3 regions of the Camelimonas sp. FR25 genome follow, and region 3 is predicted to be linked to each of the others. Evidence: predicted binding sites of a transcription regulator. Region 3 holds the regulator's gene; each other region holds the start of a gene.

Region 1 (5,044 bases), on a different contig from region 3:
TGCATCGGTCTCGCCGCAGCCACCCTGTGGTCAGCCTGGATGGCCGACGCCAATCTGGGCAAGCTGTTCGGCAATATCGGCAATTTCTTCAGCTATTTCGACCGCATCCTGACGCTGGATTCCGGGCCTGCCGCCGGCCAGCGTGTCTGGGCCGCGCCAGGCGAATGGATGTGGGGTCTCGGGCGCTGGCTGCCGCTGCTCGGCGACACCTTGCTGATGGCCTATCTCGGCACCTTGCTGGGCGCCATTGGGGCGCTGGCGCTGTGCTTCTATCCGGCCAAAAACATCACCCCCAACCCGTGGGTGCGGGTTTGCGTCAAGCGTGGCCTCGAATTCTGCCGCACCGTGCCGGACATTGTCTTCGCGCTGATCTTCGTCGTGGCTTTTGGCCTTGGCCCGATGGCCGGCGTGCTGGCCATCGCCGTGCACACGGTGGGCGCCCTCGGCAAGCAATTCTCCGAGGTGGTCGACAATATCGACATGAAGCCGGTGGAAGGCCTCGTCGCCACCGGGGCCGGGCGCTGGCCGATGATCCGCTTCGCGGTCGTGCCGCAGATGCTGTCGAATGTGGTCAGCTATGTGCTGATGCGCTTTGAGGTCAATGTGCGCGGCGCCTCGGTGATGGGCTTCGTCGGCGCTGGCGGCATTGGCATGGATCTGATCGAATCCATCCGCAAATTCTATTACGCCGACGTCTCCGCGCTGCTGGCGCTGATCGTGCTCTGCGTTTTCCTGATTGATTTTGGCTCCGAGAAGCTGCGTCACGCGCTGATCGGCCGTGAGGCCCATGCATGAGCACGCCTGCTGACGCCGCCCCCTCGCACCTTTCCCATGGCGTCGCTGTCAGCGCCGCCGACATCGCCCGGCTCAGGGCCGCCTATCCGGCCAGCTTCACCGCGCCGCTGTGGCGCCGGCTGGCGCCCTGGCTGATCACTTTCGCGGCGCTGGCGCTGGTGGCGCTGGCCCTGTGGCGGTTCGACTTCTCGCTGACCCGGATCATCACCGGCCTTGTGCGCATCGGCGACATTGTCTGGCTGATGCTGCCGCCATGGCCAGGCAGCGTCTCCCAGGCGCTGTTCGTGTTCAAGGCCATGGGCGAGACCATCGCCATCGCCTTCCTCGGCACGCTGGGCGCGGCGGTTCTCGCTTTGCCGCTGGCCTTTCTCGCCGCGCGCAACACCACCTTCAGCCAGATCGCCCGCTTCTTCACCCGCCGCAGCCTCGATTGCGTGCGCGGCGTCGACACGCTGATCTGGGCGCTGTTGTGGATCAATGTGGTGGGGCTGGGTCCGTTCGCCGGCGTGCTGGCGATCATGACCTCCGACATCGGCCTGTTCGGCAAGCTGTTCTCGGAAGCGATCGAGGCCGCCGACCGCAAGCCTGTGGAAGGCATCGCCTCCACCGGCGGCGCCCATTGGGGCCAGGTGCGCTTTGGCGTGCTGCCGCAGGTGTTGCCGATCCTCGCCGGCCAGGTGCTGTATTATTTCGAATCCAACACCCGTTCGAGCACCATCATCGGCATTGTCGGCGCTGGCGGCATTGGCCTTTATCTGTCCGAACAGATCCGGATGTTCGAATGGCAGGGCGTGTCCTTCGCCATCCTGCTGGTGCTGATCGCGGTGTCACTGATTGATCGTCTGTCCGGCAAGCTGCGGGCGGCGATCATTACTGGGGGTGTTCAGAAAGCGGCCTGACACCAGGTCGCGACCATGCTGATACATCCCCAACCTGCAAGGCCCGGGCGCCGCCCGGGCCTGACCGGCGCCCGATGCGCCTTGCGCAGCGGGTTCCATCCTTCACTCTGCATACCTCCGCGTGATCCCGATCGCGCAACCTTGGCCGGTGGGCGCTGCTCACCGGCCCTTTTCGTTTACGGCTGCCCGTTCAGGTTTCGATGTCGAGTTCAACCCGATCGGCGGCGAACAGGGTGCGGGTAGCCTGGATTGGCGCGCCATCCAGATCGACATTGACGCTGTCGACCACCAGCAACGCCCGCCCCGGCGCCAGCTCCAGATGCTGCGATTCCACGCTGTCGGCGAGGCGGGCCCGCACCCGCGTGCTGGCGCGGGTGTAGTCGCTGACGCCGGACAGCTGCAAGGCGCGGGTCATCGAGCCGCTGCGGGCGTAATCCGCATCCAGCCTGTCAAAGCGCGGCAGCGGCAGATGGGTGTGGGCCAGCGACAGCGGCGTCGCGTCACCGCTGCTCAACGTCACCAGTTGCAGCACCTGTGCGCCAGGCTCAAGACCCAGCGCCGCCGCGACCGCAGGCGGCGCGGCGATCGCGCCCGATGACAGCAAAACCCCAGACGCCTCCTTGCCCACCCTGGCGAGCGCCGCAGAGAAGCGGGTGCGGCGGCTGACCGGATAAGGCAGCGGCGCGTTCTCGACGAAGGCGCCTCGCCCTTGGGTGGCGCGCACCACGCCATCGGCGGCCAGCGTCGCCAGCGCCCGCCGCACGGTGTGCCGGTTGACGCCGAAGCTGGCGGACAGCTCCGCTTCGGTCGGCAGCCGGTCGCCCGGGGCCAGCCTTCCAGCATGAATGTCAGCCAAAAGCGCATCGGCGATCTGGCGCCACGCCGTGGTGCCGCCGCCACGCCTGATCTGGCGATCGGGCCCCGAGCCTTGCTGCAATTGCTGTGTCAGTTCACTCACCACGTCGTCCATCAATCGTCCGGTCGCGCCCAGGGCGCGGTGTTACAGGCGCAGGGCGTAAGCGGCGCACAGCTTTGCAGGCGCATGGCCGCCGCACAATCACAGGCCGTCGCAAGGCCCTTGCCCCCTGCCAGGCGTCCGCCCCCCAGCCACTGTCCGACTCTGTCACCGGCAGGTCATCCACCGGGCATTGAATAGCGGCGCGCTGCGTCATTCAGATGTCATGCGCCACGCATATTTGTCTACACAACCAGACAAGTTGATTGAGACATTTGGTGGATGAGTTTATCGCAATGCTGTGCACGACCCCCCCTGCTGATGCGCTGAATGCAGCGCCAGCCCCGAGCGTGACGGAGGCGCGTCAGGCTGTGATGGCCATTTGCGCCGAGGCCACCACCGCAGAACTGGCGGAGGTTGTCGCGGCCTGTGGCTATGCCGGCGCCATCCGTGAACTACGCCGCCCCGAATCCGGGCTGGTGATGGTGCGTGGCCGCATTGGCGGCGATGGCGACGCTTTCAATCTGGGCGAAATGACCATCACCCGCTGCGTCGTCCAGCTCGATGGCGGCGAAGAGGGTTACGCCTTCACCCCAGGCCGCGACCGCGACCGGGCCCGCAAGGCGGCCGAAATTGACGCTTTGTTGCAGAGCCCGGCGCACGCCGGGGTGGTGCAGGCGGCGTTGCAGCCGGTCAAGGCGCGCATCGCCGCCGATCTCGCCCAGACCGAGGCGCGCATCGCCGCGACCCGGGTGAATTTCTTCACCATGACCCGCGGAGAAGACTGATGCGCGGTTTCACCGATGCGGCGATTGAATCGCAATCCGTGTTCCGGGCGGTGATGGAGGCCATGGCCCGTCCGACCAGCGTGCAGCCGCTGACCATCGCCGTCGAGGCCCCGGCCCCGCTGTCGGCGGAGCTCGCGGCGGTCGCCCTCACCCTCGCCGATACGGACACGCGGCTGTGGCTGGATGAGGCGCTGCGCGCCTCCCCCGAGGTGACGCATTACCTGCGCTTTCACACCGGGGCGACGCTGACCGACGACGCGGCCAGCGCTGACTTCGCGCTGGTCAGCGCGCCCGAGCTGTGCCCACCGCTCGCCGCCTTCCCGCAGGGCACGGCGCATTACCCCGACCAGTCCGCCACGCTGGTGCTGGAGGCTGGCGGCTTCGCCGCAGCCGACGGGGCGCAATTTACCGGACCGGGCATCGCCAGCGACGCCGCCGGCCGCTGCGCCGCCGAGCGGCTGCCGGCGGATTTCATCAGCCAGATCGCCGCCAATCGCGCCCAATATCCGCTGGGCGTGGACCTGATCTTCGTGGCGCGCGGCGCGGTTTCGGCCCTGCCACGCTCCAGCGCGCCGCACATGGCGCCCGCGTCGGCGACCGCGTCTGCTGCGCCAGCCGCCCACGCCTGAGGAGACTGACCATGTATGTGGCTGTCAAAGGCGGCGAAGCCGCCATCGCCAACGCCCACCGCCTGCTCGCCGACCGGCGGCGCGGCGACCGCGCCGTCCCCGAGCTCGACGTCGAACAGATCCGCGAGCAGATGAGCCTGCTGGTCGATCGCATCATGACCGAGGGCTCGGTTTACGACCGGGATCTGGCGGCGCTGGCGCTGAAGCAGGCGCGCGGCGACGTCACCGAGGCGATCTTTCTGGTGCGCGCCTGGCGCAACACCGTGCCACGCTTCGGCGCCTCGACCCCGGTGGACACGGCGCAGATGCGCATCCACCGCCGCGTGTCGGCGACGTTCAAGGATATTCCCGGCGGCCAGGTGCTCGGCCCGACCTTCGACTACACGCACCGTCTTGTCGATTTCGCCCTCGCGGCGGGCGGCGAGCCGGAAGCGCCGGCGGTGGCCGATCCCGGCGCCGACAGCCGCGACTGCCCGCGCGTCACCGACCTGCTCGATGGCGAGAGCCTGATTGAGCGCAACATATGCACCGGCGCGCCCGCCCCCGATCTCACCCGCACGCCGCTGGACTTTCCGGCGGAGCGCCCGCTGCGCCTGCAGGCGCTGGCGCGCGGCGATGAGGGCTTCATCCTCGCACTCGGCTATTCGACCCAGCGCGGCTATGGCCGCACCCACCCCTTCGTCGGCGAAATCCGCACCGGCGATGTGGCGGTGGATTATGTGCCGGAAGAGCTCGGCTTCGCCGTGCCGCTTGGCCGCATCACGCTGACCGAATGCCAGATGGTCAACCAGTTCCTCGGCTCGAAGCAGCGGCCGCCGCAGTTCTCGCGCGGCTATGGCCTCGCCTTTGGCGCGGCGGAGCGCAAGACCATGGCCATGGCCCTGGTCGACCGCAGCCTGAGGGCGCGCGAGCTCGGTGAAGAGCTGACCTCACCGGCCCAGGACGAGGAATTCGTGCTGGCCCATTGCGACCCGCTGC
Region 2 (5,044 bases), on a different contig from region 3:
ATCCACGCGTTTGAAGAAGCTGCACAGGGCGATGCGCAGGGTCAGCTCGACGATCTGCTCTTCAGAAAAATGCGCGCGCAATTGCGCGAACTGAGCGTTGCTGACGCGGGCGGAGTCGCGGGTGACCTGCACGGCGTAATCGCGCACCAGATGATCCAGCGCATCGAAGCCAGGCACCTGCGGCTCAAGCAGATTGTCGATCGACTCTTTGGCAAGGCCCGTGCTGAGCGACTGGTTGGTGTGATGCGCCACGCAATAGGAGCAGGCATGCGCCTTGGAGGCGCTGAGCAGCGCGATCTCAAGGTGACGCGGCGAAATCAGCGCGTCGGCCTTGGACTGCAGCAGATAAGAGAAAATGTGCTGCAGCGCCGGCGGCCGGTGGGCGAAGGCGCGCAGCAGATTGTGATAGGGGCCATAGCTGGCGAGAATGCGCGAATAGACGTCGCTGGCGTCGCCCTGAAGGTCGGACGGCTCAAGTGCGGTGACGCGGGCCATGGCGGTGCTCCCGGTGAGAAAGCGCCAATGGCCGCCGCGGCCCCGCCGCCTGCCGCAGCAGTCTGGAGGGCCTCGCCAGCCAGTAGCGGGAATGACCCAGGCGCCGACGCCGGACTGTAGGTTTGGTCCGGGCGTTCCGACGCATGCGGCCAGGGAAAAATGCGCAGTAATCGCCTGCCGCAAGGCAAGCGGCGCGCGAATTGATGTGCGGGAACATTGCCCATCAATTCACGAAAGCGTCAACTGTTGCGCTGCCCAATATACAGTCAATGCCGGGAAATGGTTTTCAATCCCATGGCCTTGTGGAGAATAAACTGCTGAAAGGGGGGCGGGGGGGCAAACGGCAGGCTTGCTCGATCAATGAACCGCTGGCCCGACAATGAACCGTGCGTTGCGTGTAGGGCGGCGCCGATTAACGGGCGCCTTGCCCGCGCCGCAACTCGCGCCGCAACCCGCGCCGTCATGCCCGCGCTTGTCGCGGGCATCCACGTCTTGCTGCGCGGTTGCGCGGGCGACGACGGCGGTCAGTAGGGAGGCGCCATGGCCAGAGCCGCTCGCCTATTGACTGCCGCGAACGCCTGACAACGGCCAAGACGTGGATGGTCGGGTCAAGCCCGACCATGACGGCGGTGAGGTGAGTGGCGCCAGCAATAGCCGGGCCTCGCGTTGGGCCCTACGCTTGGGCCATCGGGCGCCTTTCCCACACCTTTCCCCAGCCGCAACCCGCGCCGTCATGCCCGCGCTTGTCGCGGGTATCCACGTCTTGCTGCGCGGCTGCAGGAGCGACGTTGGCATCAAGGCGGCGCGATCGGTGCTGCGGGGGCCGGTGCGCCGGGCCATGGTTGATCGATCGCCGGGCAGAGCCTGGTCAGCCGCGGAACATAAACCGCTCGATCACCTGAAATGGCGCGTCGCGATCGCTCTGGCGCAGCACCGCCAGCGCATCCAGATGCAGGGGCGGCTGGCCGAACCAGGCCGCCAGCGCGCCGCGCCATTGCGCCAGCCGCTCCTCATCGAGGCGGTCTGACAGGGTCATGTGGAAACGGAACGCCTCAAACACCCACGGATAGCCCCAGCGCTGCTGCAGCGCCCGCTGGCGTGGCGCAAGCTGCTCCGGTGGGCGGCGGGCGAGGTCTGCGGCGTTGAGCGGCGCGCGGAAGCGGTCGAAAAAGGCCACGATCTCCGCCGCCATCATGCCGAGGGCCGGCGGCGGCGCCACAGGCTCCAGCGCAACGAACAGGCCAGGGCCTGCCACCTGCATCAGGCCAGCGTGGAGCGGCGTCGCAAGGGCGCAAAAGCTCCGCGCCGCCTCCAGCAGATCGGCCTCGGCGACGCCATCGCGCAGGGTGAACGGCGGCTTGAGCGTGGCATGGAAGCCATATTTGCGCGCCTGCCGCACATGCTGCGCCACATCCTCGCCCGCAAGGCCCGCCACCTGCGGCGGCGCGACGGCCTGGCCGGTGTAACAGTCATGGCCGAGCAGGGCGCTGCCCTTGCGAAACAGCCGGGATTGCGGATCGGGAAGGTAATAGAGTGCGTAGCGCATGGCGTCCTGTGCTGGCGCCGGGCTGGCGCGTCAGCCGCCCTGCCTGCCAGGTGGATGTGACGATAGCACGACACGCGCCGCCTGCACGGCTTCGCCACGTCCCGTCACAGCCGCCGCTGGCAAGCCATGCAATGGCCCTGGGCGACGCCGCCGAAGGCGTCGACCAGATCGGCTCAGTCTGGCCCAGCCTCGCCTCAGTTAGGCGTGATCACCGTTTTGACCACGCCAGGCTCGCGCGATTCAAACAGACGGTAGGCTTCGGCGCCCTGATCGAGCGGCAGGCGGTGGCTGATGTAGCGCTCTGGCCGCAGGCGGCCCGATTGCACCAGCGGGAACAGCGCCGGCAGTTCCTCCGGCACCGAGCAGGTGCCGATGCGGAAGGTGAGGCCAGCGGCGAAGGCGCGCTCCAGCGGGAAGGCGTAGCGCCGCGATTGCTGCACGCCGATCACCGACACCGTGCCGCGCCGGGTGACGAGGCGCAGCGCCAGATCCACCGTCGCGTCATGGCCGACTGCCTCAATGACGCAATCCACCTTGCGGCCGTGGGTATCCTGCTTGACGCGCTCCAGCGCCTCTTCTGGCGCAAGGGCGATGGCGCCGGATTCCGCCGCCAGCGCCCGGCGTCCCGCCACCGGATCGATGGCGTAGACCGTATGCGCGCCCATGACGAACGCGCTGTCGACGGCCATCAGGCCGATCGGGCCGAGGCCAATCACCGCGACACTAGAGCCTGGGCGAATATCGGCGTTGCGGGCGCCGAACCAGGCGGTGGACAGCGCGTCGGTCATCATCAGCGCCTGCTCGGCGGTGACGCCCTCGGGGATCTTGACGGCGTTCATGTCGCCAGCCGGCACGCGGAAGAACTCGGCCTGCACGCCCTGCAGTTTCGCCGACAGGCCATAGCAGGCGCCTGCGTTGAATTCGCAATGGATGACATTGCCCGCCAGGCATGAGCGGCAGGCGCCGCAACCGACGGCGGCTGGCATCATCACCTTGTCGCCGACCTTCAGGCGATGCACGGCGCGGCCCGTCTCCACCACCTCGCCAACCGCCTCATGACCGACGCAGAAGCCAACGTCCTCAGAGAAACCATGGCCGTGATAAATGTGCAGGTCGCTGCCGCAGATCGAGCAGGCCTCCATTTTGACGATGACGTCGCGATCAGACTGCAGCGCCGGATCGTCCATCGCCTCGCAACGGATGTCGCGTTCACCAAAATATCTCAGCGCCTTCATCGCACCGCTTCCCCCTTGTTGTTGTCGCCGCCGCCGTTCGACGCTTGACGTCGCCGATGCCGGACATGGCCCGACTTGCGAGGCCGCGACGGTCCTCGTCAGCCGCATACGCTGATTTTCGCGCCGGCGCCAAGCCGGACGCCGCCGCGTCGCGTCCGTGGCGCGCCACGGCCTGCCGGGCAAGCGGCGGTGAGGGGAAGGCGATGGGCCGGGCGGGGCTTGAGCCGCGCGTGGGCTCACGAGGGAAAACCGCGGACGTTGGCGCGAGAGCGCGGCGAGGGCTCGGCAAGGACTCGGCAAGCGCTCGGCAATGGCGCGGCAAGAGATGCGGCAAGGGATGCGGCTAGCGGCGTGGCGGCAGTTTGGGCAGGATGGCCAGGCGAGCACGCGTGGAACACTGGCAGTGCAGGCGACAAACCGGTCCACATCGCCTCACCAGATCATCGCCAAAGCATCGCCGCCCGTTGTGCCGTCGCCAGGGGGATGGGCGACGGAGCTACATGTCAATTGCGATGGTTGCGCGCGCATCTTGTGCGCCGGCGCACGCCAGCCGCCGCGCCGTTTTGGCATGTCAATATCCCAGCACGTTAACCCCATTGCTTAAGGCGTCGCCAGGGCGGCCCCCGCTACAGCCTGAGCAGCAACAGGAGGCGCCCATGTCCATTTTCATCGCCATCATCGCCGGGCTCGTGGTCGCAGGCGCCGTCGGCGCCGCCGAATACGCCAGCCTGCGTCGCAGCGCCCAGGGCTAAGGTCGCCGCCGTTCCCTGACATGGCGCGTACCAGCAGCCAAGCGGGGGGCGGGGTCTTATGGCGGGGGCCGTCAAGCCACGCGATCGCCGCGCCAGCGTCCTCACTCAGCCGCCAGGCTGTCAGCGGAGAGGCGCGCCAGATCGGCGTCGACCATCTCGCGCATGGTGTCGGCGGCGCTGCGACGCGGCGTCCAGCCGATGCGCGCCCTGGCCAGCCGCGCGTCGCCGCGCAGACAATCCACTTCCGCCGGTCGTAACAGCGCCGGGTCGTGGCGCACATGCGCCTGCATATCGAGGCCAGCATGGGCGAAGGCGATCTGGCATAGTTGCCGCACGCTGAGCGCCTCGCCCGTGGCGATCACCAGATCCAGCGGCTTGGGCTGCTGCTGCATCAGCCACATCGCCTCCACATAGTCTTCCGCATGGCCCCAGTCGCGCTGGGCATCCATGGCGCCGAGCGTCAGCTGGCGCTGCCGGCCAAGGCGAATGGCCGCCACGGCGCGGCTGATGCGACGCCTGACGACTCCTCGCCGCGCAGCGGCGATTCATGGTTGAACAGGATGCCGCAACTGGCGTGCAGGCCGAAGCTTTCGCGATAATTCACCGTCAGCCAATGGGCGTGCAATTTGGCGGCGGCATAGGGCGAGCGCGGCTGGAACGGCGTCTGCTCATTCTGCAGCGCGGCGCCGGACTGGCCGAACATCTCAGACGTCGACGCCTGGTAATAGCGCAGGCGCGCGCCCGTCAGCCGCACTGCCTCCAGCATGTGCGCGGCCCCCATGGCGGTGACCGAGCCCGTCAACAGCGGCTGCCGCCACGAGGTCATGACATAGGACTGGGCGGCGAGGTTGTAGACCTCATCAGGTCGCGCCTCCTGCAGCGCCCGCATCAGGCTGGCGAGGTCCAGGGCATCGCCGTCAATCATCCGGACATCGTCAGCGACGCCGAGCCAGCGCAGCCGCTCGGTGGCGGCCTCGCCGGCGCTGGTGCGCCGCGCCACGCCAAAGACCTCATAC
Region 3 (5,044 bases):
CCACCACGGCCGCCGCCAGCGCCCGACGCACCGTCCCCGGCGCGCTCTACGCCCGCCGCAAGGGCCGCAGCAATCTGATGATGGCGCTGTGCGTCGCCGCCTCGGCGCTGGGCCTCGCCTGGCTGGTGCTCATCCTCGCCGGTCTCGTCATCAACGGCGCCGCGGGCCTGTCGCTGGCGGTGTTCACCGAGCACACGCCGCCGCCTGGCTCGATGGGCGGCCTGCTCAACGCCATCATCGGCAGCCTGATCATGACGGGGCTCGGCATCGTCATCGGCACGCCGATCGGCATTCTCGCCGGCACCTATATGGCCGAGTATGGCGCCAATTCGAAGCTGACCACGGTGGTGCGTTTCATCAACGACATCCTGCTCAGCGCCCCGTCCATCGTCATCGGCCTGTTCGTCTATGAGGTGATGGTGGTGAAGATGGGCCATTTCTCCGGCCTCGCCGGCGGCGTGGCGCTGGCCATCATCGTCATTCCGGTGGTGGTGCGCACCACCGAGGACATGCTCAATCTGGTGCCGAACCAGCTGCGTGAGGCCGCTTCGGCCCTGGGCATGCCGCGCTATCTGGTCATTCGCCGCATCGCCTATCGCGCCGCCCGCGCCGGCATGATCACCGGCGTGCTGCTGGCCATCGCCCGCATCTCCGGCGAGACCGCGCCGCTGCTGTTCACCGCGCTGAACAACCAGTTCGCCAGCACCAATCTCAACGCGCCCATGGCCAGCCTTCCGGTCGTGATCTTCCAGTTCGCCCTGTCGCCCTACAAGGACTGGCAGCAGCTGGCCTGGACCGGCGCCCTGATCATCACCATGTCGGTGTTGACCCTGTCCATCCTTGCGCGTGTCATCGCCGCGCGTAGCCGCCAGTGAGCCGGGAGCCGACCATGACCATGTCCGCCCGCACCACCGCCGGGGCCACCATGGCTCCAGCCCCCACCATCGCAGGAGCAAGGCCGCAGATGTCGCCCGCCGATGAGAAAATCTCCGTCCGCGACCTGAAGTTCTTCTACGGCGACTCGCTTGCCCTGAAGGGCATCTCGCTGCCGCTGTACGAGCGCAAGGTCACGGCCTTCATCGGCCCGTCGGGCTGTGGCAAGTCCACGCTGCTGCGCATCCTCAACCGCATGTACGACCTCTACCCGGGCCAGCGCGCCGAGGGCGAGGTGCTGCTCGACGGCGAGAACATTCTGTCGCCGAAGCAGGACCTCAACTTCCTGCGCTCGCGCGTCGGCATGGTGTTCCAGAAGCCGACGCCGTTCCCGATGAGCATCTATGACAACATCGCCTTCGGCGTGCGGCTGTATGAGAAGCTGTCGAAGTCGGAGATGGATGAGCGGGTGGAGAGCTCGCTGCGCCGCGCCGCGCTGTGGAACGAGGTGAAGGACAAGCTCACCGCCTCGGGCCAGAGCCTCTCCGGCGGCCAGCAGCAGCGCCTGTGCATCGCGCGCACGGTCGCGGTGAAGCCCGAAGTGATCCTGCTCGATGAGCCGTGCTCGGCGCTCGACCCGATCTCGACCGCCAAGATCGAAGAGCTGATCGATGAGCTGAAGGCCGAATACACCATCGCCATCGTCACGCATAACATGCAGCAGGCGGCGCGCTGCTCCGAGTACACCGCCTTCATGTATCTGGGCGAGCTGATCGAGTTCGACGAGACGTCGCGGATTTTCACCACGCCGTCTGATCAGCGCACCCAGGACTACATCACCGGCCGCTTCGGCTGAGCCGCGGCGGGCGTAGCCCGCCAGTCCTGAACCCATTTGCCGCGTCAGGCGTCGTCGCCTGGCGCCGTTCCACAAATGCGCCGCAGCAGTCGGGCGCCATGGCGCCTCAGGCGCCGCCGCTCCGCAGGGGAGTACAGAGCATGGCCGAGCACATTGTTTCCGCCTATGACGCCGAACTGGCGGCGCTGCGCGGTCGCGTGGTGGAGATGGGCGGCATCGCCGAGAAGATGCTGGACGACGCGACCCGCGCTCTGGTGCGCCGCGACGCCGAGCTTGCCCAGTCGGTGATCAACACCGACAGCCGCCTCGACACGCTGCAGCGCGAGATCGAGGAGCACGCCATTCTCACCATCGCCCGCCGCCAGCCGATGGCGGTGGACCTGCGCGAGATCATCTCGGCCATTCGCGTCGCCGGCGACGTCGAGCGCATCGGCGATCTGGCCAAGAATATCGCCAAGCGCGCCGTGGCCATCAGCGGCCAGATGCAGCCCGCCCGCATCGTCGTGGGCGTCGAGCATATGAGCGATCTGGTGCAGGAGCAGCTCAAGGACGTGCTCGACGGCTTCATCCAGCAGGACGTTAACGCCGCCATCGACGTGTGGAAGCGCGACGGCGAGATCGACGCCCTGTACACGTCGCTGTTCCGTGAGCTGCTGACTTATATGATGGAAGACCCGCGCAATATCGGCTTCTGCACCCATCTGCTGTTCTGCGCCAAGAATATCGAGCGTATCGGCGACCACACCACCAATATCGCCGAGACCATCTATTATCTGGTCACCGGCAATCCGCTGGTCTCCGAGCGCCCGAAGAAGGATTCGAGCAGCATGGAGCCGCTCGGCGACGGCGCCTGACGCTGGCGCGCCACTGTACTGCCTGGGCGCGGCGCTGAGCCGGCCAGGCTGAAGACTGTTTGTGTTGACTGGCATGAATGGCCGCGCGGGCTTCGCGTGGGCAGGGAGCCTGCGTCCTGCGCAGGCGGCCCGAGGATGATCGCGACGGCGCGGCGCCCGACCTGAACGGCGGCGCAGCCGGGGCGGCCGCTGGCGCAGAGGCGCCGCAGCAGGCGCCGGGAGCGGGTCGCGCGCGAGGAGTACACGATGGCTACACGCATTCTGATCGTTGAGGATGAGGAATCCCTGGCGCTCCTGCTCCGCTACAACCTTGAGGCCGAGGGCTATGAGGTCGACAGCGTCGCCCGGGGCGATGAGGCCGAAGTGCGGCTGCAGGAGGCCCCGCCGGACCTGGCCCTGCTCGACTGGATGCTGCCTGGCCTGTCGGGCATCGAGCTGTGCCGCCGCCTGCGCCAGCGCGAGGAAACCGCCCGCCTGCCGGTGATCATGCTGACGGCGCGCGGCGAAGAGGCCGAGCGCATTCGTGGCCTCGCCACCGGCGCCGATGATTATGTGGTCAAGCCATTCTCGGTGCCGGAGCTGCTGGCCCGTGTCCGCGCCCTGTTGCGCCGCGCCAAGCCCGGCCATGTCGCTTCAATGCTTAGCGCCGGCGACATCGAGCTGGATCGCGAAACCCGACGGGTGCGCCGGGCTGATCGCGAGTTGCACCTCGGCCCGACCGAATTCAAGTTGCTGGAATTTCTGATGCAGAGCCCCGGCCGGGTGTTCACCCGCGAGCAATTGCTCGACAGCGTCTGGGGCCGGGACGTCTATATCGACGAACGCACCGTCGACGTGCATGTCGGCCGCCTGCGCAAGGCGATCAATCGCGCCCGCCAGCCCGACCCGATCCGCACCGTGCGCGGCTCCGGCTATTCCTTTGACGAGACGTTTGCCCGCGCCTGAATGGCTTGCGTCCGGGCCTGAGGCGTTTGCGCCCGGGCCTGTAGGGTTGGGGCCCGCGCCTGCGGCGGTCGCCAACCGGGACAGGGCAGGCCGCGCGGTCGTGCGCCTGCGCGCCGCCATCGTGCGCTGCGACGTCGTGCGGGACGGCAATGCCGATTGGGCATGGTGAGGGCTGTCCAGGGCAAAGTCTGATCAACCGCGTCAGCCAGCTACAGAGCTGCTGTTTTCCGCGCGCCGCCCGTTGCGCCATGGGCGCCCGCGTGACGCCGCCGCGGGCAAATCGCCCTTTTCCAGATTGCGCTCCCCCCTCACGCCTGGCCCAAACAAAAACCCGCCTCGCGGCGGGTTCATGAAGAGCGTGTTTGCAGCTACATCGCGCAGCGCGCGGGGGCCGTCTGCCTCAGCTCAGTTGCTGCGACGGTCGCGCCGCCGCTCCGGCGGCTGGTAGGCGATGCGGCTGTGGAAGTTGCAATAGGGGATGCCTGGCGTCGTGCGGTTGCCGCAGAAGCAGAAATCCGCCGTCGTCGGGTCGCCCATCGGCCAGCGGCACATGTTCTCGCGCAGCTCCATGATGGTGACGCGCTGGGACTCCGGGGCGGCCATGGCGCTGGCCCCGCCTGGGGTCTGGGTGACAGCGGCGGCGGCTGGCGCTGCGGCCGGGGCCTCGGATGCCAGCGACACCGTGTTCAGCACGGTCGTGCTCTGCACCACTTGAATGGCGGCGACTGCCGCGCCGGCCCGCGCGCCCACGGCGGCGACGGTCCGCGTGGCGGTGGCCACGGTCACGGTCTTGCGCTGCTTCTGGGCGCCAGAGGCGTTGGATTTGGCGCGGCCCGACAGGCCGAGCCGGTGCACCTTGCCGATAACGGCGTTACGGGTCACTCCGCCCATCGCCGTGGCGATCTGGCTGGCGCTGAGCCCTTCGGCCCAAAGCTTTTTCAGCAGTTCGACGCGTTCGTCGCTCCAGCCGCTTCCAGCCTCGCTCATACGTTCCTCCGCACCATAATCGCACTTGCAGAAAATTTGCGTAAACGCGCCGAATAAATCCAGCTACGCAAAACTTCACTCCGCCCCACAGGCGGCGCCACGAGATATCGTGGGATACTGTCCCGACCATACAAGATGGCGCCAACGGCCTACAACCACGCGCAGACCGTCCTGACCGTTTTCCCCAGGAACATGCTGAAAACGAGTCCGTGATCACGCTTTTTCAAGGATTTATCTGGCGTGGACCCGCCGGACGTGGAGACAGGGCGGGATAACACAGCAATCTGGCGGCGGCCATCACTACCTGTGCTTGAAGGGCCCCGGGGCCTGTCGCCGTCATGTGCGCGTCACGTCGCCAGGGTGTCCTTCCGGCAGCCGTGGCGCAGGTCGGGCCGGGCTGATGCATATGGGCGCTGTGCGCCTGGTGACGCAGGGGCAGGGCGATGGCGGCGCGGCGGTCAGAGGTTCTGTCGCCTGCGCCGCCGCAGGCACGCGTCAGCATGGGTTATGGCGTTGCGGGAATAAGGAC

Evidence for each region. The regulator PhoB, encoded in region 3, activates phosphate uptake and scavenging genes when phosphate is short. The targets are predictions, from matches to a motif close to TGTCATNNANCTGTCAT.
Region 1: a site for PhoB is predicted at 2,861-2,877, ahead of phnG (phosphonate C-P lyase system protein PhnG). Genes of this name have one in related genera too.
Region 2: a site for PhoB is predicted at 2,098-2,114, ahead of AC6A67_RS11145 (DUF1045 domain-containing protein). Genes of this name have one in related genera too.

The regions. Positions count from the first base shown of each region.
Region 1 covers NZ_JCAWFG010000066.1:50,993-56,036, forward strand. The annotation lists gene phnE (phosphonate ABC transporter, permease protein PhnE) at 1-795, shown strand, start outside; gene phnE (phosphonate ABC transporter, permease protein PhnE) at 792-1,694, shown strand; gene phnF (phosphonate metabolism transcriptional regulator PhnF) at 1,885-2,652, opposite strand; gene phnG (phosphonate C-P lyase system protein PhnG) at 2,928-3,437, shown strand; gene phnH (phosphonate C-P lyase system protein PhnH) at 3,437-4,066, shown strand; gene AC6A67_RS07730 (carbon-phosphorus lyase complex subunit) at 4,078-5,044, shown strand, end outside.
Region 2 covers NZ_JCAWFG010000084.1:36,681-41,724, forward strand. The annotation lists gene AC6A67_RS11140 (carboxymuconolactone decarboxylase family protein) at 1-495, opposite strand, end outside; gene AC6A67_RS11145 (DUF1045 domain-containing protein) at 1,364-2,041, opposite strand; gene AC6A67_RS11150 (alcohol dehydrogenase family protein) at 2,236-3,276, opposite strand; partial or broken gene AC6A67_RS11155 (GDP-mannose 4,6-dehydratase) at 4,130-5,044, opposite strand, start outside.
Region 3 covers NZ_JCAWFG010000099.1:25,329-30,372, forward strand. The annotation lists gene pstA (phosphate ABC transporter permease PstA) at 78-875, shown strand; gene pstB (phosphate ABC transporter ATP-binding protein PstB) at 965-1,729, shown strand; gene phoU (phosphate signaling complex protein PhoU) at 1,870-2,583, shown strand; gene phoB (phosphate regulon transcriptional regulator PhoB) at 2,830-3,528, shown strand; gene AC6A67_RS14320 (GcrA family cell cycle regulator) at 3,934-4,515, opposite strand.